Regions from separate parts of the Diaphorobacter limosus genome, predicted to be linked through region 3. Evidence: predicted binding sites of a transcription regulator. Region 3 holds the regulator's gene; each other region holds the start of a gene.
The links. The regulator sigma-54, encoded in region 3, starts transcription at its own class of promoters, with help from an activator protein. The targets are predictions, from matches to a motif close to TGGCANGNAANCTGCTTT.
Positions count from the first base shown of each region.

Region 1: a site for sigma-54 is predicted at 4,697-4,714, ahead of P4826_RS03185 (PEP-CTERM sorting domain-containing protein). Genes of this name have one in related genera too.
Region 2: a site for sigma-54 is predicted at 5,000-5,017, ahead of P4826_RS09840 (methanol/ethanol family PQQ-dependent dehydrogenase). Genes of this name have one in related genera too.

Region 1 covers NZ_CP136921.1:650,875-658,386, reverse strand. The annotation lists gene P4826_RS03215 (DNA polymerase Y family protein) at 1-287, opposite strand, end outside; gene imuA (translesion DNA synthesis-associated protein ImuA) at 253-1,014, opposite strand; gene P4826_RS03205 (HD-GYP domain-containing protein) at 1,072-2,430, opposite strand; gene P4826_RS03200 (3-oxoacid CoA-transferase subunit B) at 2,571-3,209, opposite strand; gene P4826_RS03195 (CoA transferase subunit A) at 3,265-3,969, opposite strand; gene P4826_RS03190 (PAS and helix-turn-helix domain-containing protein) at 4,052-4,597, shown strand; gene P4826_RS03185 (PEP-CTERM sorting domain-containing protein) at 4,752-5,438, shown strand; gene argA (amino-acid N-acetyltransferase) at 5,647-6,993, shown strand; gene olsF (bifunctional ornithine lipid synthase OlsF) at 6,980-7,512, opposite strand, start outside.
Region 2 covers NZ_CP136921.1:2,037,487-2,044,998, forward strand. The annotation lists gene P4826_RS09815 (TonB-dependent receptor domain-containing protein) at 1-228, shown strand, start outside; gene P4826_RS09820 (catalase family peroxidase) at 318-1,346, shown strand; gene pedF (cytochrome c-550 PedF) at 1,512-1,997, opposite strand; gene P4826_RS09830 (sigma-54-dependent Fis family transcriptional regulator) at 2,334-4,346, shown strand; gene P4826_RS09835 (cytochrome b) at 4,371-4,895, shown strand; gene P4826_RS09840 (methanol/ethanol family PQQ-dependent dehydrogenase) at 5,064-6,953, shown strand; gene P4826_RS09845 (pentapeptide repeat-containing protein) at 7,042-7,512, shown strand, end outside.
Region 3 covers NZ_CP136921.1:3,073,489-3,081,000, reverse strand. The annotation lists gene P4826_RS14735 (methyl-accepting chemotaxis protein) at 100-1,923, shown strand; gene P4826_RS14730 (PEP-CTERM sorting domain-containing protein) at 2,058-2,720, shown strand; gene P4826_RS14725 (acyl-CoA thioesterase) at 2,727-3,164, opposite strand; gene P4826_RS14720 (RNA polymerase factor sigma-54) at 3,184-4,728, opposite strand; gene lptB (LPS export ABC transporter ATP-binding protein) at 4,772-5,560, opposite strand; gene lptA (lipopolysaccharide transport periplasmic protein LptA) at 5,569-6,210, opposite strand; gene P4826_RS14705 (thiol:disulfide interchange protein DsbA/DsbL) at 6,327-6,959, opposite strand; gene P4826_RS14700 (SPOR domain-containing protein) at 7,019-7,512, opposite strand, start outside.

The DNA.
Region 1 (7,512 bases), 1.7 Mb from region 3:
ATGCGCTGCAGGCGCAGCAAGGCCAGGGCCTGCAGGGCCGTGGGGCCGGTGGCCCAGGCTTGATCGGCCGCGTTCTCTTGCGCTGCTGCGGGCGCCTGGTTGCGCAGCAGCGCCTGCAGGGCGGCGCGCCCGCCCCACAGGCGCTCCACGCTGTCGACCTCCAGCAGCAATGCTTCGTCCAGCAAGGTCACGCACGGCGTGAAACGCAGCGCCCACCAGCCCTGGGCGTCTGGCGGCACACCGGGCGCCGGGTCAATGCAGGGCAGCAGCCAGGCCAGCCACGGCATGTGCCACCTCCTGCGGCCTGGCCCTGCCCCAGGTGGCGGCCTGCGCCTGCTGGCGCCGCTGCGCCTGGCCCCGCAGGACAGCAGCCAGCAGCGCAGCGTGCCCGGGCAGTGCCACGGGGTGCAGCGCGCTCGGGCCGCGGCGCTTGATGACGTGGATCAGCAGCCGATCCGCCTGCGGCTGCAGCCACAGGCGCAGGGGCGCGGGCGACGCCTGGGCTCGCGCGCCCTCGGGCCGCAGCACCCACAAAAGCTGCTGGTTCTGCGCGGCTGCCAGCTGCAGCCGGCGCAGCGACTGCGTTGCCACTTGCGGCAGCCAGGCCAGCACGGCGCGCACGTCGCGGCAGCGCAGCGCCTGCTCGCAGGCCCAGGCGGCGGCCATGGCGGCACCGGAGCCCACAGGCCTGATGCAACACAGCCGCGGCACGGGCACGCCAGCGGCCTGCAACGCGGGCATGAAGGGCTCCAGCGGCGGCGCCACCAGCACGGCATGGCCGGACGAGTCTGCAAGCAGACGCGCCAGCGCGGGCGCAAGCAGCCTCCATTCGCAATGGGCATGGATGGGCAGCAACAACTCGGTCATGCCTGCCAAGGGCCAGCCACCCCCGGGCAGTTGTGCATTCAGCTGCTCGTGGCCCGTGTCCACCGCCCGCTGTGGCGCCTGCGCCCAGGCGTCACCGCGCCAGACACCGGGTAAATCGTCTATGAAAAAAGGAAGAGCAGCGCCCATGGGTACCTCGCATGAATACTGTTTAAATATACAGTATTCATGCGAGACATGCCCAAATCAGGCCTGCGTGGCCGGCGCTTGCACCAGCCTGGCGGTGCAGGCAGCGCGCCATTGTACGACGGCAATGTCGCCGGCATCCTCGCTGGCCGACAGTTGCGGCCAATGGCTGTGGGTGGTGTCGATGATGCGCTGCAGCTGCCACAGCGCCTCTTGCCCCAGCAGGGCCAGCTCGGCCAGGCCCTGGGCGTCGCCCTGCAGGTGCGGCAGCATCTCGGCCAGCTGCCGCGGGTGGGAGCCAGACTCGAACAGCGATCTTTGCAGCGCCGCCAGCCGCTGCTCGACCAGCGCACAGGCCGGCTCGGGGGAAGGCTGCCCGGCCACGGGCTGCAGGATGACGCGGCAGCGCTGCCAATCCTCGAAAGCCCCGGTCAACAGCGTGATGCAGCGCTGCACATCGTCCTGCGAGGCTGGCACATCACCCTGCACGGCCCGTATCTGCAGCAAAGGCAGCAGGTAGGCCACCAGATCGGCCGGAAACTTGCGATGGTTCAGCTTGAGCGTAAGCGCCAGGCGCTGGGCCGCACCCTCGCTGGCATATTTTTCAAAGAAGGCGGCCACCACCTCGGCGGTCAGCAGGAGCTGCCCCAGGCGCGAGATCTGCTCGCCGCGCAGGCGCCGCGGGTAGCCGCTGCCGTCCATGCATTCGTGGTGCTCCAACACCGCCTGCTCCACCGAGCGCGGATAGATGTTTTGCTCTCTGATGATGAGCATGGCCGTGACCGGATGCGCCAAGAGCTGCTTGCGCCCTGCCCCGGTGATCTTGTTCGCCGGGTCATGCCAGGCCGGATCCATGTGCAGCACCCCCAGGTCGTGCAGCAGCGCCGCCGCGGCCAGGGGCGTGCATTCGCGCTCGCTCAGGCCGCTTTTGATGCCCAGATACACGGCCACCAGCATCATGCGCACGCTGTGCGCAAACAGCAGGGGGTGCTGCTCCCGCATCACCGTGAGCTTGAAGGCCAGCGCCGGCGGCAGCGGCATGGCGCGCACCGGGGCGAGCAGTTTGCTCTCCGTCATGTCTGGCAACGTATGCACCAGCAGGTAGACCAGGGTGTCGCCTTCGCATTGCGTGCGCGCCACCTGCAGCAGCGACTGCACGCTGACCATGTTCTCCACGCTCAGGTGGTCTTCGATAGGGCCGCGCAGCTTGTGCTTGACCAGGCGATCGTAGAGCTCGCTGTCCACGCGCGTGCCCTTGTCCACCAGCTTGACGCCACGGTCGGTGTAGATGGCATCGTGCGTGAGCACGCCGCCGCGGTCGGCCATGTCGGTGAGGGCGCGCAGGTAATGGCGGTTGTCACCGGGGGCGTTCGCGTCATCGGCGATCGAGGCCGCAAGACTGGTTTCGAAAACGTTCATGCACGGATCATGTGTTTCTAAATGTCGCCGGCGACTATACGGTGCTTTGCGCGCCATAGCAAAAAAACAAAGGCCGGAGTGTCACCTCCGGCCTGATGTATGGGGAAAATGCACCGCTCCAGCTCAGGAGCTGCAAGCCCTTAGCGCAACAGCGTCACGCCCGTCTTCGACTGGATTTCCTCGAAGCTCACACCCGGGGCCAGCTCCACGAGTTTCAGGCCCTGGGGCGTGACATCCATCACGCCCAGGTCGGTGATGATGATGTGCACCACGCCCACGCCCGTCAGCGGCAGCGTGCACTGGGGCAGGATCTTCATGTCGGTGCTGCCGTCCTTCTTGCGCGCCACATGTTCCATCAGCACGATGACCTTGGGCACGCCACCCACCAGATCCATGGCTCCGCCCATGCCCTTGACCATCTTGCCGGGAATCATCCAGTTGGCCAGGTCGCCCTTCTCGCTGACCTGCATGGCACCTAGGATGGCCAGGTTGATCTTGCCACCGCGGATCATGGCAAAGCTGTCGTGGCTACCGAAGATCGACGTGCCGGGGATGGTGGTCACGGTCTGCTTGCCGGCGTTGATCAGGTCGGCATCCACCTGATCCTCGGTTGGGAACGGGCCTATGCCCAGCATGCCGTTCTCGGACTGCAGCCACACCTCCTTGTCGCCCGTATGGTTGGCCACCAGCGTGGGAATGCCGATGCCGAGGTTGACGTAGAAGCCGTCTTGCAGTTCCTGGGCCGCGCGTGCGGCCATCTGGTCTTGAGTCCAGGCCATGTCTGTCTCTCCTATTGATGGCATGGGGCAGGGATTGGCAAATCCGCCCCACAAATTATTTGGTTTCGGTCAGGGTGCGCTTCTCGATGCGCTTTTCGGGATGGGCATTGAGCACGATGCGGTGCACATAGATGCCGGGCAGATGGATATCGTCGGGCGCCAGCTCGCCCACCTCGACGATCTTCTCCACCTCGACGATGCAGATCTTGCCGGCCATGGCCACGGCCGGGTTGAAGTTGCGCGCCGTCAGGTTGAAGCGCAGGTTGCCGCTCTTGTCGGCCACCGCCGCCTTGACCAGCGACACGTCGGGTACCAGCGAGCGCTCCATCAGGTAGGTATGGCCGTCGAACTCACGGGTTTCCTTGCCCTCGGCGACGATGGTGCCCACGCCGGTGCGCGTGAAGAAGGCCGGAATGCCGGCGCCGCCGGCACGCAGCTTCTCGGCCAGCGTGCCCTGGGGGGTGAATTCCAGTTCCAGTTCGCCGGCCAGGTACTGGCGCTCGAATTCCTTGTTCTCGCCCACGTAGGAGCTGATCATCTTCTTGATCTGGCGCGTCTCCAGCAGCTTGCCCAGGCCAAAGCCATCCACGCCGGCGTTGTTGGAAATGGCGGTGAGGTTCTTCACACCGCTGTCGTGCAGGGCCTGGATCAGGGCCTCCGGGATGCCGCACAGGCCGAAGCCACCGACGGCCAGCAACTGGCCGTCCTGCACGACGCCCTTGAGCGCCTCGTCCGCCGATGAATAAAGCTTGTTCTTCACTACTGTCTCCTGAAGTACTACGGGAATGCGCTACGATACTACGTATTCGATTACGTAGTATTCCCTAAAGACTTGCACCACCATGGACTTTGCCGATTACCGCATGGCTTTCGAGATGGCGCCCGTGGGCCTGGTGATCTCGCGCAACCGCGCCATGGTGGACTGCAACCGCCAGGTCTGCGAGATGTTTGGCGCCTCGCGCGAACTGCTCATCGGCCAGTCGTTCCAGATTCTCTACCCCAGCGTCGATGAATACGAGCGCCTGGGCGCGCGCATGGCCCCGATACTCAACGCCCGGGGCTACTACGCCGACAGCCGCATCATGAAACGCGCCAATGGCGAGACCTTCTGGTGCCATGTCTCGGGCCGCGCCCTCGATCGCCAGGATCCGCATGCCTCGGGCATCTGGAGCTTTGAAGACCTCAGCGCCCAGCGCCCCGTGAAGGCCGAGCTCACGGCGCGCGAGCGCGAGGTGGCCGCGCGCCTGCTGGAGGGCATGACCTCCAAGGAAATCGGCCGCGCCCTGGACATCAGCCACCGTACGGTGGAGATCTACCGCGCCCGGCTGATGCGCAAGTACAGCGCCTCCACGGCCGCAGATCTGGTGCAAAAGCTGCTGCTTGGGTAACTCGTGCCGTTCTGATCCCCCGAATCAAACTGTCGAAAAATTTGACACACGACATGCGTTTGGAGCCGTCGTCCAAGCAGAATCAATAACTTGAATTTCTGGCCCGATCATTGCTTTATTGGTTGCAGCTATCACCGGCCACTAGGAATGAACCATGAAGCACGCAATCAAAAAGACAGGCCTCTACGTTGCAACAGCGATCGCATTGGCGTTCGGTTGTGCAAGCGCCGCCCAGGCAGCGACGGTTTCCTGGACTGATTGGACAAACACGAGTGCCGCTGCAAGCCAGGTTTTTGGCGACCTCGACATCAACGGTGCGCATGTCGGCGTCACCTTTACCGGCGCCTATGCGTTCGCACAGACAACGGGGGGCACCAATTACTGGTCGCCGGCAGCGCCATATCTCAGCAGCCTGGCTGGCAACGCACCACCCGCATCGGACATCATCGCACTGAGCACCGGCGGGACAGCCACGATCACCTTTTCACAGCCTGTCGTCGATCCGCTGATTGCGCTCGTGAGCTGGAACGGCAACACCGTCGACTTCGGCGTGCCGATCGAGGTTTTGAGCTACGGATCCGGCTATTGGGGCAACGGGACTCCAGTCCTTAACCCGACCAGCACCGGCTTCTTCGGCAACGGTGAAGTTCACGGCGTGATCCGTCTGCCGGGCACCTATAGCTCGGTGACATTCACACATACCACCGAGAACTGGCATGGATTCACTGTGGGCGCGATCGGCCAAGGTAACGGCAACGCGGTTCCAGAACCGGGATCGGTAGCTCTCATCTCCTTGGCGCTTTTCACACTCGGCGCCACCCTGCGCAGGCGTCGCAGCTGAGTCACGACAACGCCTTCAACACGACGTCGGTCGCGTATCTGCGCCGCTCCACACTGCCGGGCAGATCCTGGACGCCGCACGCGCACACAAGGCGCCCACGCAGCCGCTAAACTGCGCGCTTCGCTTGCCGACGCCGTAACCACCGCCTGGGTGGCCTGGGGTTCGCAGGCTTTTTTGCCTTTGCTCGCCCGCCCACGCCCAAGCCACCATGTCCACGGTCTTCAACTTCACCTTCGTTCCCTGGTTCCGCTCCGTGGCGCCGTATATCCACAAGTTCCGGCACCAGACCTTTGTGGTGGGGCTGACGGGCGAAGCCATTGCCGCGGGCAAGCTGCAGAACATCGTGCAGGATCTGGCCTTGATCCAGGCCATGGGCGTGAAGATCGTGCTGGTGCACGGCTTTCGCCCGCAGGTCAACGAACAGCTGGCGGCCAAGGGGCATGCCGCACGCTACTCGCTCGGCATGCGCATCACCGATCCGATCGCGCTGGACTGCGCCCAGGAGGCCGCGGGCCAGCTGCGCTACGAAATCGAGGCCGCCTTCAGCCAGGGCCTGCCCAACACCCCCATGGCGGGCTCGCGCGTGCGTGTGATCTCGGGCAACTTCCTGACCGCACGGCCGGTGGGCATCGTCGATGGGGTGGACTTCCAGCACACCGGCCTGGTGCGCAAGGTGGACGTGGAAGGCATACGCCGCACGCTGGCCTCCGAGGCCATGGTGCTCATCTCGCCGTTTGGCTTCTCGCCCACGGGCGAGGCCTTCAACCTGGCCATGGAGGAGGTGGCCACGCGCGTGGCCAGCGAGCTCAAGGCCGACAAGCTGCTGTTTTTGACCGAGGTGAGCGGCATACGCACCAAGCCCCTGGAGCCCGAGGGCGAGGACAACCCCATAGACACCGAGCTGCCCCTGGCCGCCGCGCGCCAGCTGCTGGCGCAGCTGCCCCCGGCGCAGCAGCCCACCGACATGGGGTTCTACCTGCAGCACTGCATACGCGCCTGCGAGCATGGCGTGGATCGCAGCCATATCCTGCCCTTCGCGCGCGACGGCGCCCTGCTGCTGGAGATCTACGTGCACGACGGCATCGGCACCATGGTCGTCGATGAAAAGCTGGAGGAAATGCGCGAGGCCACGATTGACGACGTGGGCGGCATCCTGCAATTGATCGAGCCCTTCGAGCGCGACGGCACCCTGGTCAAGCGCGACCGCACCGAGATCGAGCGCGATATCTCGGCTTACACCGTGATCGAACATGACGGCGTGATCTTTGGCTGCGCCGCGCTCTACCCCTACCCCGAGGCGAACACCGCCGAAATGGCCGCCGTCACCGTCTCGCCCAACAGCCAGGGCACGGGTGACGGTGAAAAGCTGCTCAAGCGCATAGAGCAGCGCGCGCGCCTGCTGGGCCTGGCCAGCATCTTCGTGCTGACCACGCGCACCATGCACTGGTTCATCAAGCGGGGCTTCCAGCCCGTGGCGCCCGACTGGCTGCCCGAGGCGCGCAAGCGCAAGTACAACTGGGATCGCAAGAGCCAGGTGCTGGTCAAGCGGCTGTGAGCGCGCCCGCCGTGCCTGCGGACCCGATGTAGCGCTCGCGCCGCTGGGCCTTGAGCTGCTGCACGTCCACCAGCACCAGGCCATCGACGCAATGGCTGAATTCCGGGTCCACGCCGAAGTCCAGGAAGCGCACGCCGCCCGGCTCGGCCACTTCCGTGTACTGCTTGTACAGCGTGGGCACGCTGCAGCCCAGGTGCGCCAGAAGGTGCTTGAGGCGCACGAAATCCGCGCTGCTGTCGCCGCTCGCCACCGTCTCCAGATCGCTGCCCGGCACGTAGGGGCGGCGGGCCTCGGCCACGCCGGGCTCGCCATAGTGGCTGCGGTAGTGGTGCACCAGCAGATCGCGCGCCGCCTGGGGCATGTCGCGCGAGAGCGAGACCGGGCCGAACAGGTAGCGGCACTCGGGATAGCGCCGCACGTAGGCGCCGATGCCGAACCACAGGTAGTCGAGCGAGCGCCGGCCCCAGTAGCGCGGCTGCACGAAGGAGCGGCCCAGCTCCAGCCCCTGCTGCAGGTACG
Region 2 (7,512 bases), 1.0 Mb from region 3:
AACGACAGCAACAGCATCGAAGCACCCAGCTACAACGTGCTGGGCCTGAGCGCCAGCCATACCCGGCAATGGGGCGCCTGGAAGCTGAACGCCTTTGCCCGCTTGGACAACGTGACAGACAAGAAATATGTAGGCTCCGTCATCGTCAACGAGGGCAACGGCCGCTTCTACGAGGCGGCGCCCGGACGGCAGTGGATGGCCGGCATCAGCCTGGGCTATCAGTTTTGAGTAACTATGTTTTTAATAGCTGTTTGCGCATACCCAGTTTGCGCAAAAGCCATTTTTCTCTCATAACCACCACCAAGGAGACTCCTCGCATGCCCCCTCATACCCGTCTGCTGGCCGGCGCCAGCGCCGCCGCCGCCCTGGCCCTGATGGCCGGCTGCGCCCAAAACCCGTCCGCCGGCCCAGCCGACAACACCGACCCCACGGCCCTGGTGAACCAGCTCGAGGCCACCACCGGCAAGTTCCCCGGCCAGCGCCGCTCCGGCGCCAAGGGGATCTGCGCGACCGGCGAATTCGTCGGCTCCGCCCAGGGCCGCGCGCTGTCCACGGCCTCGGCCTTCAGCGGCCAGCCGGTGCCCGTCGTGGCGCGCTTTTCACTGACCGGCGCCAACCCCGCCGCACCCGACAACACCAAGAGCCAGCGCAACATGGCCCTGCAGTTCAACCTGCCGGGCGGCGAGCAGTGGCTCATGGGCAATATCTCCACGCCGGTGTTCGGCGCCGCCACGCCGGCGCAGTTCCTCGGCCGCCTGGCCTCGCTGCAGGCCGATCCGGCGACGAAGAAGGCCGACCCGGCCAAGGTCAAGGCCTTTGCCGACGCCAACCCCGAGGTGCTGCTACAGGGCAAATACCTGGCGGCGCAACCCGTGCCGGCCAGCTTTGCCGGCCTGAACTACTGGGGCGTGCATGGCTTTGGCTTTGTCAACGCCCAGGGTGCGACCACCTGGGGCAAGTGGCTCTTCGAGCCCGTCGGCGGTGTGCAAGGCCTGAGCGACGACGAGGCCAAGGCCAAGGGCGCCAACTTCCTGTTTGACGACCTGCGCCAGCGCGTGGCCACCGGCCAGGCCCGGTTTGACTTCAACCTGGAACTGGCCCAGAGCGGCGACCAACTGGACAACCCCACCGTGCCACTGCCCGCCGGGCGCCAGAAGGTGAACCTGGGCCAGCTCAGGATCACCAAGGTCGAGGCCGAGGGCCAGGGCGCCTGCCTGGGCGTGACCTTCATCCCCACCGTGCTGCCCAAGGGCGTGGTGGCGGGCAACGACCCGGTGCTGGCCGCGCGTGCCGCGCCCTACGCCATATCCCAGGGCCGGCGCCAGAGCGAGGCGGGCGCCAAGTAATTCCATTTCTAAATCACCCGTGTCGTTGTTGCTTCGCCTTGCCGTGCTACAGCACTGTCTGCGGCTTCGCGCCTAGACACGAATGATGTAGAAACGGAATAAGCGCCGCATCCCAGTAAAAAGGCCGCTATCGCAGCGGCCTTTTTTTTGTGCAATGGCGTGTCTTCACTGCTGCGCGCGGCGCTCTTCCAGATAGGTGCGGATGGCCCAGACCGCCTCCTGCGTCAGCGTGCCCTCGAACGGCGGCATGTAGACCCGGCCGTCGCGCGTGCGGCCGCGGCGCACGGTGCCGGCGTAGAAGTCGTCCATCTCCTGGAAGCACACCTTCTTCTTGGCGGCATCGGCGTAGCCCGAGCATTCCTCGTCAAACTTGCGTAGATCCGGCGCGATGCCGCCCGACACCGCCTCCAGCCCATGGCAGCGCGCGCAGTTCTGGTTGTAGGCCGAGCTGCCTATGCGCAGCGCCTCCTTGTGGCCCTCGCCGCTGCTGTAGGGGTTGGATTCGAGCCACTTCGCGCCCAGCTGGGGCAGCGTGCTGGTGTCCACGGCCTGGGGCACCATATCGCCGTGCGCAAATGCCGCCGAGGCACCGCAGGCCAGGGCCAGGGCCAGCAGGCTGCGCTGCAGGGGGGCGAGAAAAGATCGTTGCATGGTTTGTCTCCTGTGGGAAAAGTGAATGCCCTCAGCTGCGCAATTTGCATGCCACCCCCGCCGCTGCCCGGGTCCGGGCCCGGCGCTGTCCCAGTTTGCGCCAGCGCGTGCCCGCCGGCGCCGTCCAAACCTGGCCGAGTGTCACAGCATGGAGCAATTCAGTGGCACAGTTGCGGCACATTTCTTGCTTGATCCCTGCTGTGGATCCGGGTTGCGAGGCACCCGTACCATTTGCACAATACTTGGTTCTTGCCCGGAGCCACGCCCCCTGCGCCTGCCGCCCAGGAGGACCCATAAAACCATTGGAAGAACCTACTTCCAGCGCCAGGAGACAACATGGACGCCCAGTCTGGACGCGCGGCCGCCATCGCCGTGCAAGCACCGCCAGAGCAAGACGCACATCTCGTCATCGACGAGGCACACCAGCGCTCCAAGGCCTTTGGTGTCTGCAGCGACGATGCCCCCGACTTCTCCAGCCTGGCGATCAGCCAGCTGAAGGCGGTGCTGGAAGAGAACCGCTTTCTGTTCCAGCATGCGGTGCCGGTGATGGAGACGCTGTATGGGCAGATCGCCAATACCCACAGCATGGTGCTCTTGACCTCGGCCCAGGGCATGGTGCTGCATTCCATGGGCGACAACGATTTTCTGGAGAAGGCCAACCGCGTGGCCCTGGTGCCCGGCATGGACTGGAGCGAGAAGACCAAGGGCACGAACGCCATCGGCACGGCGCTGTCGGCACAGCAGGCCGTCACCGTGCATGGCGACCAGCATTTCATGAGCGCCAACCAGGCGCTGACCTGCTCCTGCGCGCCGATTCTCGACCCCTACGGCCAGATCGTCGGCGCGCTGGACGTGACCGGCGACCACCGCAGCTACCACCAGCACACCATCGCCCTGGTGCGCATGTCGGCGCAGATGATAGAGAACCACATGTTCGCGGGCAGCTTCCCGAAGGCCGTGCGCGTGCATTTCCATTCGCGTCCCGAGTTTCTGGGCACCCTGGTGGAGGGCATTGCCGCGTTCACGCCCGAGGGGCGCTTTCTCTCGGCCAACCGCAGCGCGCAGTTCCAGCTCGGCATGTCCTACGGCGCGCTGCAGGCGCATACCTTTTCCTCGCTGTTCGGGCTGCCGATATCGGCGCTGTTCGAGCTCTTCGGCGGCGCCAGCCTGGCGCCACGCCAGCTGTGCCTGCACAACGGCGTATCGGTCTGGTGCCGCACCGAGACCAAGCCCGTCGGCCCCTGGGCCACGCCCATCGTCTCGCCCCTGTCCGGCGACGGAGCGGCGCCACCGGCGCGCAGCAGCGCACCACAAAAGGCCCAGCTGTCCTCGCTGCAATACCTGGACACGGGCGATGCGCAGCTGTCGGCCGTCATCGCCAAGCTGCGCAAGGTGGTCGATCGCGACATTCCGGTGATGATCCTGGGCGAGACAGGCTCCGGCAAGGACTTGCTGGCCCAGGCCATACACAACGACTCGGCGCGCGCACGCCAGCCCTTCGTGGCCGTGAACTGCGCCTCGATTCCCGACACGCTGATCGAGGCCGAGCTGTTCGGCTACGAGGAAGGCGCCTTCACCGGCGCGCGCAAGAAGGGTGCAACGGGCAAGATCCTGCAGGCCCATGGCGGCACGCTGTTCCTCGACGAGATCGGCGACATGCCCAAGCACCTGCAGGCGCGCCTGCTGCGCGTGCTGCAGGAGCGCAAGGTGAGCCCCCTGGGCGCGGCCAAGGAGGTGGAGGTGGACGTCACCATCATCAGCGCCACACACAAGAACCTGAAGGAATTGATCGCGCGCGGCGACTTCCGCGACGACCTGTACTACCGCCTGAACGGTCTGGTGGTGCGCCTGCCCGCCCTGCGCGAGCGCAGCGATTTCCAGGCCGTGGTGAAGAAGGTGCTGCACTGCATGCGCGAGAACTGCCCCGAGGTGACGATTGCGCCGCAGGTGATGGAGCTGCTGCAGGCCTACCACTGGCCCGGCAATGTGCGCCAGCTGCACAACCTGCTGCGCACGGCGGCGGTGATGGTGGAGGATGACTGCGTCATCCGCCTGGAACACCTGCCCGACGATTTTCTCGACGAGCTGCGCACGCCCCTGCGCAGCCCCATGGTCGCCCCCCCCGTGCACGCGGCCGAGCCGCCGCTGATGCCCAGCGTGGGGGCCCCGCCCGTGCCTGACGACATGGCCGATGACAGCCAGAGCCTGCAGGATGTGACCATCAACGCCATGGCACAGATGTTGCGCCTGCACAAGGGCAATGTGTCGGCGGCGGCCAAGGCCCTGGGTGTGTCGCGAAACACCATCTACCGCAAGAAAAACCTGCTGCCGCCCGATCTGCTCGATTGACCGATGGAGCAACAGGAGGCTTTTGTGCAGCGCAACCGATACGACCGTTTTTCCGTCACCCTGCACTGGCTCATGGCCGTGCTGCTGCTGGGGCAGATAGCCCTGGGCATGTGGATGCTGGGCCTGCCCAAGGATGCCAGCGGCCTGCGCGCCTCCTGGTTCAACGTACACAAGTCCTGGGGCATGGTGCTGGGCCTGCTGATCGCGCTGCGCCTGGCCTGGGCGCTCTGGCGCCCGCGCGTGGCGGCGCTGCCGCAGCCCCGCCCCATGCAGCTGCTGGCCACGGGCGCCCACCGGCTGCTGTACCTGCTGATGCTGCTGATGCCGCTGTCGGGCTTCGTGGGCTCGGTGTTCTCGGGCTACCCCATCCGCTTCTTCGGCCTGCGCCTGCCGCAGCTGGCCGAGCGCTGGGACGGCGCCAAGGAGCTGGCCAGCGGCGTGCACCAATGGTCGGCCTGGGCCCTGGTGCTGCTCATCGCCCTGCATGTGCTGGCCTTCGTGCACCACCAGGTGATCCGCAAGGAGCCGCTGCTGCAGCGCATGCGCTGAATGTCACCGGCTGCTCCATAGCTGAGCAACCGCGGCGCCACACAGCGTTGCACATTTGAACGGCAAACACGGCACCCGGGCCGGCAGCGTGACGATTGTCAATGTGGCACGGCTCTTGCGTTGATGTGGCGGGGATCTCACCCACCACAACACAAGGAGCAAACCACCATGACCTCATCGGTATCCAAGCAACTGCGCCTGAGCAGCCTGGCCGTGGCCGCCACCCTGGCGCTGACGGCCCATGCCGCCAACGTCAAGCCCGTCACCTGGGAAGACATTGCCAACGACCACAAGACCACGGCCGACGTGCTGACCTATGGCCTGGGCTTGACGGCGCAGCGCTACAGCCCAGCCAAGACGCTCAACACCAAGAACGTCAATGGTCTGGTGCCGGTGTGGAGCTACTCCTTCGGCGGCGAAAAACAGCGCGGCCAAGAGGCGCAGGCGCTGATCCACGACGGCGTGATGTATGTCACCGCCTCGTACTCGCGCTTCGTGGCGCTGGACGTGCGCACCGGCAAGCGCCTGTGGACCTACGAGCACCGCCTGCCCGAGGACATCCGTCCCTGCTGCGACGTGGTCAACCGCGGCCCGGCCATTTTTGGCGACAAGGTGTATTTCGGCACGCTGGACGCGCGCGTCGTGGCCCTGGATCGCAACACCGGCAAGGTGGTCTGGAACGAGAAATTCGGCGACCACAAGGTGGGCTACACCATGACCGGCGCGCCCTTCATCATCAAGGATCAGAAGACCGGCAAGACCCTGCTGGTGCATGGCTCCTCGGGCGACGAGTTCGGTGTGGTCGGCTGGCTCTACGCCCGCGACCCGGATACCGGCAAGGAAGTCTGGGCCCGCCCCATGGTCGAAGGCCATGTCGGCCGCCTGAACGGCCAGCCCAGCACCCCCACCGGCGACCCCAAGGCGCCCAGCTGGCCCAACGACCCGAACAGCCCCACCGGCAAGGTCGAGGCCTGGAGCCAGGGCGGCGGCGCGCCGTGGCAGACGCCCTCGTTCGACGTGGAGACCAACACCATCATCGTCGGCACCGGCAACCCCGCGCCCTGGAACACCTGGAAGCGCACCGCCAAGGGCGACGACCCACGCAACTGGCCCAGCCTCTACACCTCGGGCCAGGCCTATGTCGATCCGAGCACCGGCGACCTGAACGGCTTCTTCTCGCACACGCCCAATGACGCCTGGGACTTCTCGGGCAACAACTCGGTGCTGCTGTTCGACTACAAGGACCCCAAGAGCGGCAAGACCATCAAGGCCTCGGCCCATGCCGACCGCAATGGCTTCTTCTTCGTCACCGACCGCGAAAAGCTCGCCAAGAACGACGGCGGCCATCCCTGGAAGCAGAACGCCATCATCGGCGCCCACCCCTTTGTGGACGGCATCACCTGGGCCAAGGGCTTCGACCTGACGACCGGCCTGCCTATCGAGAACGGCAACCGCCCGCCCGAGCCCAAGGAGGGCCAGGAAAAGGGCGACAGCATCTTCGTCTCGCCACCCTTCCTGGGCGGCACCAACTGGATGCCCATGAGCTACAGCCCGGACAGCGGCCTGTTCTACATCCCGGCGAACCACTGGGCCATGGACTACTGGTCCGAGCAGATCACCTACAAGCCTGGCGCGGCCTACCTGGGCCAGGGCTTCCGCATCAAGAAGCTGTATGACGACCATGTGGGCATCCTGCGCGCCATCAACCCGCAGACCGGCAAGATCGCCTGGGAGCACAAGGAGCAGTTCCCGCTGTGGGCCGGCACGCTGACCACGGCCGGCGGCCTGCTCATCACCGGCACCTCGGACGGCTTCGTCAAGGCTTTCGACAACAAAACCGGCAAGGAGCTGTGGAAGTTCCAGACCGGCTCGGGCATCGTCTCCGTGCCGGTGACCTGGGAGATGGACGGCGAGCAGTACATCGCCATCCAGTCCGGCTACGGTGGCGCCGTGCCGCTGTGGGGCGGCGACATGGCCGAGCTGACCAAGCAGGTCTCGCAGGGCGGCTCGATGTGGGTCTTCAAGCTGCCCAAGGCGCAGAAGGTGGCGGCCAAGTAAGCCCTGGGAGCGCCGGCGTCTCGCCGGCATGGATTTCCTGTGCCGGCGAGACGCCGGCGCTCCCATCAACCACCCGGAGCCCACGCCCATGACCCGTTTCACCCGCATCGCCCTGACCGGGGCGATTTTGCTTGCCGGGGCCGGCGCGGCGCTGGCCCAGCCGGCCCAGGACGACGCCCGCAGCGAGCCCCTGGTCATCAACGGCTGCCCGATCTGGCCCTATACCCGCTGCCCCGGCGCCGACCTGCGCCATGCCAGCCTGGCGGGCAAGAACCTGGCTGGCGCCGACCTGCGCGGCGCCAACCTGACGCGCGCCGACCTGCGCGGCGCCAATCTCTCGGCCGCCGATCTGGAGGGCGCCAACCTGACCGGCGCGCGCATGTCCAAGGTCTCGGCGGCCAACACCGATTTCAAGGGCGCCAAATTCATCGGCACCGACCTGGAGAGCGCGCGCCTGATGCGCTCGGACTTCTCGGGCGCCCTGTTCGAGGGCACCAGCCTGGAGATGGCGCGCATGAACCATGCGTGGTTCGTCGGCACGCGCTTCATCGCCAATGAT
Region 3 (7,512 bases):
CATACGCGCTGCGCGGTAGTGGTTTACCCGAGGCTACTGAAATCACAAAATACAACCGTTAACATTTAAAACGAATTCAACACATACGCTGGAGACCCCATGTTTCAGACCCTGCGCGCTCGCCTGATCGGCATGAGCATTGCCGTCGCCACCCTGTCCCTGCTGGGGCTGTCGCTGGTGGTGTACGTGGTGGTACGCGCCAACATGCTGCAGGCGCTGGACGAGCGCGTGGGCGGCCTGACGCGGCAGTACGCCGCCGAGCTGACGCAGTGGATTGGCGACAAGCAACAGCTCACCAGCTCCATCGAGGTGGCAGTGCGCGAGGACAACCCCCTGCCCTTTTTGCAGGCCGCCGAAAAGGCCGGGCTGGATCTGGCCTACTTCGTGATGGCCGACAAGCGCCATGCCTTCACCAAGCCGCGCCCCGCTGGCTATGACGGCACGGCACGCGGCTGGTACAAGCAGGCCGTGGCCGCCGGCGGCCCCGCCATCACACCCGTATACCCCGATTCGGCGACCGGCAACCTCACGGTCAGCCTGGTGCGGCCGGTACTCGAAGGCGGCCGGGCGGTCGCCGTGGTGGGCTCGGACATCGAGCTGTCCACGGTGGTGAAAAAGGTCACCGGCATACGCGCCACGGAGAAGAGCTTTGCCTTCCTGCTCGACAGTGCCACGGGCAACATCCTGGCGCACGCCAACAGCGCACTGACGCTCAAGCCGGTGGCCGACCTGGCGGCGGGGCTGGACAACGCCTTGTTCACGCGCCTGGCCGGCCAGCGCGGGCATGAGGTGGTGAACATCGATGGCCGGCCGCAACTGGTCTACGCCGCCAGGGTCGATGGCACGCCCTGGATGCTGGCCGTGGTGGCCGACGAGGCCGACGCCCTGTCCGCCCTGACCCGGCTGGGCCAGACCGCCATGCTCAGCACCATCGTCTTTGTGCTGCTGGCCAGCGTGGTGATGGCGGCCGTGGTGGGGCGCATGCTGCGCCGCCTGACACTGGTGCGCGACGCGCTGCAGGGCATTGCCTCGGGCGAGGGCGACCTGACAAGACGCCTGGATGCGCAGGGCCGCGATGAGCTGGCGCAGATCGCCCAGGGCTTCAACCAGTTTGCCGACAAGATCGCCGCCGTGCTGCTGCGCATCCGCCAATCCGCCGAATCGGTGCGCCTGGCCACCAGCGAGATCGCCAGCGGCAACCAGGATCTGTCCTCGCGCACCGAGGGCCAGGCCAGTTCGCTGGAGGAAACCGCGGCCGCCATGGAAGAGCTCACGGCCACGGTGCAGCAGAATGCCGCCAACGCCAGGCAGGCCAATCAGCTGGCGCAGGAGGCCTCGCAGGTCACGGCGCAGGGCGGCGCTGCCGTGCAGCAGGTGGTGCAGACCATGGACGGCATACACCACGCCTCGCGCAAGATCGAGGACATCATCAGTGTCATCGACGGCATTGCCTTCCAGACCAACATCCTGGCACTGAACGCAGCGGTCGAGGCCGCCCGCGCCGGCGAACAGGGCCGCGGCTTTGCCGTGGTGGCCACCGAGGTGCGCCAGCTGGCGCAACGCAGCGCCACGGCCGCCAAGGAGATCAAGGCCCTGATCGACGACTCGGTGAGCCAGGTGAACGCCGGCAGTCGCCTGGTGCAGGACGCGGGCCAGACCATGGAAAAGGTGGAGCACAGCATTCGCCGCGTCAGCGCCATCGTGGCCGAGATCAGCAACGCCAGCCAGGAACAAAGCACGGGCATTGCCGAGATCGGCGACGCCGTCTCACAAATGGATCAGGCCACGCAGCAGAACGCCGCCCTGGTGGAGCAGGCCAGCGCCGCCGCCCAGTCGCTGCAGCAGCAGGCCCATGAACTGGCCGAAGTGGTGGCGGCCTTCAGGCTCCCGCAGGGGACGGCCGCGCAAAAGTTGCTGGCCTGACGCTGAAATTTGTCAGATTTCTTTACATCACTCGCGGGGCAATCGAGACCAAGTCATAAAAATCAACAGCTTGGGGTGCTGGCACATGATATGCATGGGTGTTTCACGTCTTACAACTGACGGGAGATGCCACCATGCAAATGACCACTGTTGTGACCGCCCTTGCGGGGGCATTGTTGGCGGGTGCCGTTGGCAACGCCCAGGCGGATGTGGTTGATTTTCAGGACGTGCCTTCGGGCAGCTCCCCCTGTTATGTCGATTTCACCGCCACCTCACTGCAAAGCCGGGGCTATACCTTCACCGGCAACCCCGCAGACCCCTATTTGTATGTCTGCGAATCAGGGGTTGTGCAAAACAATCCATCGGCAGCCCTGGTCAACGCGAATCTCCGATCCGTCGTGACCATGACCAATAGCAGCGGGGCTGCGTTTTCCCTGGAGTCATTTTTTGCGGGTGGCAGAACGGAAGATTTTGACCCGTCGCTGCCCGTGAGCTTGTACAGCGTCGCCACCAGCATCGACATCCTTGGGCACCTCATGGGCGGCGGCACGGTGTTTACCAGTATCACGTTGGACAGCCAGGCCCCCTATGACTGGACGCAGTTCTTCCTGCCGTCATCGTTCACCAACCTGAGTTCGGTGGTGTTCACTGCACAAGGCAACGGTGAGACGCCGGAATTCGTGATCGACGATATCGTGGTCACGTTGCCCCACCAGTCCATTCCCGAGCCGGCATCCCTCGCCTTGCTCGGCGCCGCGCTGGCTGGTATTGGCCTGTTGGGGCGAAAGAAAACCTGACGCGCGTCAGCGTGTCGCCACGGCCTCCAGGGCCTTGCGCACGACATCCGGAATGGGCGCCGGCTTGCGTGCCACGCGGTCGATGAGGACCACGCCGGTCTTGCCGCGAGCCACCTCTCGGCCCGAGGAGACCTCTGTCATGCAGAACACCAGGTCACAGCCGTAGCGGTTGAAGTCCCTCGGCGTCATCTGCACGCGCAGCGTCTCGCCGTGAAAGGCCTCGGACTTGTATTGCGCCAGCATGTCGCCGACCACGATGGCCAGGCCCGCCACATCACCCTCGGTGTAGCCGAGCGACTGGAAGAAGCGCATGCGCGCCTCGGACACCAGGCTCAGCAGCTGGGCGTTGTCCAGATGGCCGCCGTAGTTGACGTGGCTGATATAGACCTGCAACTCGGTGGTGAAGCCGAAGCGTTCGGGCAGGTCGAAGAGGATGCGGGCCATGGGAATCTATGCCTTGTGTCTATAGCGCCTTGCGCAGATTGGCCGGCGCGATCTTCAGCGCCTCGCGGTACTTGGCCACGGTGCGACGCGCGCACTCTATGCCCTGCTCCTTGAGCATCTCCGCGATCTGGTTGTCCGACAACGGTTTCTTCACATCCTCGGCGGCGACGAACTGCTTGATCAGCGCGCGCACCGCGGTGCTCGACGCGTTGCCGCCGGTCTCGGTGCCCAGGCCGGAGCCAAAGAAGTACTTCAACTCGAACGTACCCTGCGGCGTGGCCATGTACTTGGCACTGGTCACGCGGCTGATGGTGGACTCGTGCAGGCCCAGCTCGTCGGCGATCTCGCGCAGCACCAGCGGCCGCATGGCCAGCTCGCCATGCACGAAAAAGCTCTTTTGCCGCTCGACGATGGCGCGCGATACACGCAAGATAGTGTCAAATCGCTGCTGTATGTTCTTGATGAACCAGCGTGCCTCCTGCAGCCGGGACTGCAGCGCCTGGTGCCCGTCGCCGCCGCGCGCACCACGCAGGGCGCTGGCATAGATCTCGTGCACGCGCAGGCGCGGCATGACGTCGGGGTTGAGCTGCACGCTGAAGTCCTGCTGCGCGCCGCGTCCGGTTTTTTTCACGATGACATCGGGCGCGATGACGTTGCGCTCCACGTCGGCAAAGCGCCGGCCCGGGCGCGGCTCCAGGCGCGCGATCAGCGCCATGGCGGCACGCGTGTCGTCGTCGCTGCTGCCTGTGGCCTGGGCCAGGCGGCGCAGGTCGCGCCGCGCCAGCAGATCCAGCGGCTGGCTGCAGATGGCGAGCGCGGTCTGAATCACCGCCGGGTCGCCCTCTTCGTCGCGGTTCATGGCGTGCAGCTGTAGCGTCAGGCATTCGGCCAGGTCGCGCGCGCCCACGCCGGTCGGCTCCAGGTTTTGCAGCAGGCGCAGGGCCACAGTGAAGCGGTGCACCAGCTCTTCGAGCTGCTCGGGGTCGTCGGCCCCCGCCAGGCTGGCCGCCAGGGATTCCAGCGGCTCGTCCAGGTAGCCATCGTCGTTCAGCGACTCGATGAGAAAGCGCAGCGCCGCCATGTCGACATCGGACAGGCGCAGTGACAATGCCTGGCGATGCAGGAAATCGGTCAGGGATTCGTGGCTGCGCGCCAGCTCGCTGACCTCGGTGTCGTCACCGTCATGCGCGCCGCTGGCGGGCGCGATTCCGTCGCTGCCCCATTCGCCGTCTTCCACCGCCGCATCCATGCTGCCGTCACCGTCCCAGTCACTGGGCTCGGCAACCGCTGAGGTTTCGGCATCATTTTCGGCTCCAGCGCCCTCTGCATCAGCGCTAGCAGCTTCTGAATATGTAGCATTGTCAATCGGTTGCTGCGCTTCATGGATCTCAGGCTCATGCGTCCCATCGTCGGACGCCAGCTCCAGAAACGGGTTGTCATCGAGCATCTGCTCGACTTCCTGCGCCAGCTCCAGGGTGGACAGCTGCAGCAGGCGAATCGATTGCTGCAACTGCGGCGTAAGCGCCAGATGCTGCGAAACGCGCAGTGACAGGCCGGGCTTCATGGCCGCCCTCCTTGCATCTGGATGCTGCGCCTGCTCACCACGCTCACATGCGGAAATGCTCACCCAGGTACACCCGGCGCACTTCCGCGTTGTCCACAATGTCCGACGGCGTGCCCTGGGCGAGTACATGGCCGTCGCTGATGATGAAGGCGTGGTCGCAGATGCCCAGCGTCTCGCGCACGTTGTGGTCGGTGATCAAGACGCCAATGCCGCGCTCTTTCAGGAAGCCGATGATGCGCTGGATCTCGATCACGGCAATGGGATCGATGCCGGCAAAGGGCTCGTCCAGCAGGATGAAGCGCGGCTGCGTGGCCAGCGCCCGGGCGATTTCCACGCGCCGGCGCTCGCCGCCGGACAGGGCCAGCGCCGGCGACTGGCGCAAATGCTCCACGCGCAGTTCCTGCAGCAGGCCGGTGAGCTGTGCCTCGATCTCGGCGCGCGAGAGCGGGCGCCCGGCGGCGTCGGTCTGCAGCTCCAGCACCGCGCGCACGTTGTCTTCCACGTTGAGCTTGCGAAAGATCGAGGCCTCTTGCGGCAGGTAGGACAGGCCCAGGCGCGAACGCCGGTGGATCGGCATGTTGGCCACCGACTGGCCGTCGATGCGGATGTCGCCGCCATCGCTGCGCACCAGGCCCACGATCATGTAGAACGAGGTGGTCTTGCCCGCGCCATTGGGGCCCAGCAGGCCCACCACCTCGCCCTTTTGCACTACCAGGGACACATCCTTGACCACCTTGCGGCTACCGTAGGACTTTTGCAGGTGCAAGGCCTCCAGCCGGCTCGCACCCGCAGGGGAGCTGGGCCCCACGCCCACGGCGCGCTCGTCGCTCACGGCCTGGCTCACTTGGCGCCGCCCAGGCTGGGGGCGGTGCGCAGCGCGGGCGGTTCCCCGCGCACCGGCGCCGCCGCGCCCGATGCCGGCTCCTTGGGCGCCAGCACGGCACGCACGCGCCCGCCCGGCGTGCCCGCCGGGGTGCCGGCCGGAGCCGTCTTTTGCCCATCCACCGTGAACACGTCGGTAAGGTTGTTGTAGACGATGATCGCGCCCTCCAGCTCATCGGTGAGCTGGGCCTCGCGGTAGCGGCGCAGCTCGGCACGGCGCATCAGCTTGACGATGTCGGTACGGCCGTCGTACTCGATGACCTCGCCCTCGCCCTCGACGAACTCATCCGGCGCCCCCGCCAGCGTGTCGCGCTTCTGGCGGAAGAAGGCGCGCTTGCCTGGCTCGGCCGTGACCACGCCATGCTGGAAACCGTCTGGATCCTGGCGCACCTCCAGCTGCGCGCCACGCAGCACGATGGTGCCCTTGGTCATCACCACACGGCCGGTGAACACGCTGGTCTGCTTGAGCTCATCGTGGCGCAGCGCATCGGCCTCGATGTTCATCGGCTTGTTGCGGTCGGCCTTTTCGGCATGGGCCGCGGGCAGCAAGGCCAGCGCCAGGGCGCCAAGCGAAAGAAGGATGGTCAGTCGGTTTCTCATAAGGCACGATTCTTGCGGTCATTGTACTGATCACCGTGGCCATCCTGGAGAGCGGCCGCGCAGGGGCGAAAAAAAGCGCGCCCAGGGCGCGCTCTTGTGTGTTGCCACGGCTCGCTTCAGCCCTTGCCCACCTGCGCGGCCAGTTGCTCCACGATGCGCAGCACGTTCTCCATGCTGCCGGCCATGGTGCCGTCCACATAGTAGCGCCCGGCCACGCCCATCGAGGGTACACCCTCCACGTCATAGGCCTGCTGCAGCTGCGTGGCCTTGCGTATCTGGTTGGCGACGCCGAAGGAGTTGTACATCTCCTTGAACTTCGGCAAGTCCAGGCCCTGCCCCTTGGCCCAGGCAAACACCTGCTCGTCCTCCTGCAGGGGCTTGCGCTCCACATGGATGTAGCGGAAAGCCTGGGCGTGCAGCGGCTCGAGCTTGCCCATGCCCTCGAGCGTGTAGTACAGCTTCTGCATGGGCACGGTCTTGGCGTTGAAGTTGACCGGCACACGGTGCAGCACGATGTCCTTGGGCGCCGTCTTGGCCCAGGCGTTGAGCGTGGGCTCGAAGGTATTGCAATGCGGGCAGAAATAGCCAAAGAACTCGACCACCTCGACCTTGCCGGCGGGCGCCTCGACGGGAGCGGGCTTGGCCAGTTTGCGGTAGTCCTTGCCCTCGCGCGGCTGGGCCCAGGCGGGCAGGGTCACGGCGCCAGCGGCCACTGCGGCTGCGGAAAGAGAAAACTCACGGCGTTTCATGGGGTTTGAACACTCCTATGTCGGTACGCCGGCTTGGAAGCCGGCGCGGGGATAAAAGTTCAACGCTGCACGCGCACCAGGGCCGACTCGACGCCGGCACCGTCCAGCTTGTCCTTCAGCGACTCGGCATCGTCACGCTTGGAGAACGGGCCTATGCGCACCCGGAACACCACGCGGCCATTGGTTTCACGCTCGCTCACGCGCGCCTCCCAACCCAGCATGGCCAGCTTGGCACGCTGCGCGTCGGCATCCTGCTGGGTGCGAAAGGCACCGGCCTGGACAAAATATTCAAACGGATCCACGCCGGCCGCGGGCGCGGCCTTGGACTTGGCGCGGGCCAGATCGCCCAGCGGGTCGGCCGACGGCGGCAATGCCTCAGGGTTGCCGGGCGCGGCGCGCGGCGCAGGCGCCGCGGCCGTGGGCGCCTCCGGTGTGGCTGCGGGCGCCGCTTCCGGCGCCAGCGTCACCGGTCGCGCCGGGTTCTTGCCGTACAGCGGCGCGTTGGGATCCCAGTCCTTGTTGCGCTTGGCCTCGGCCGCATCCTGATCGGGCG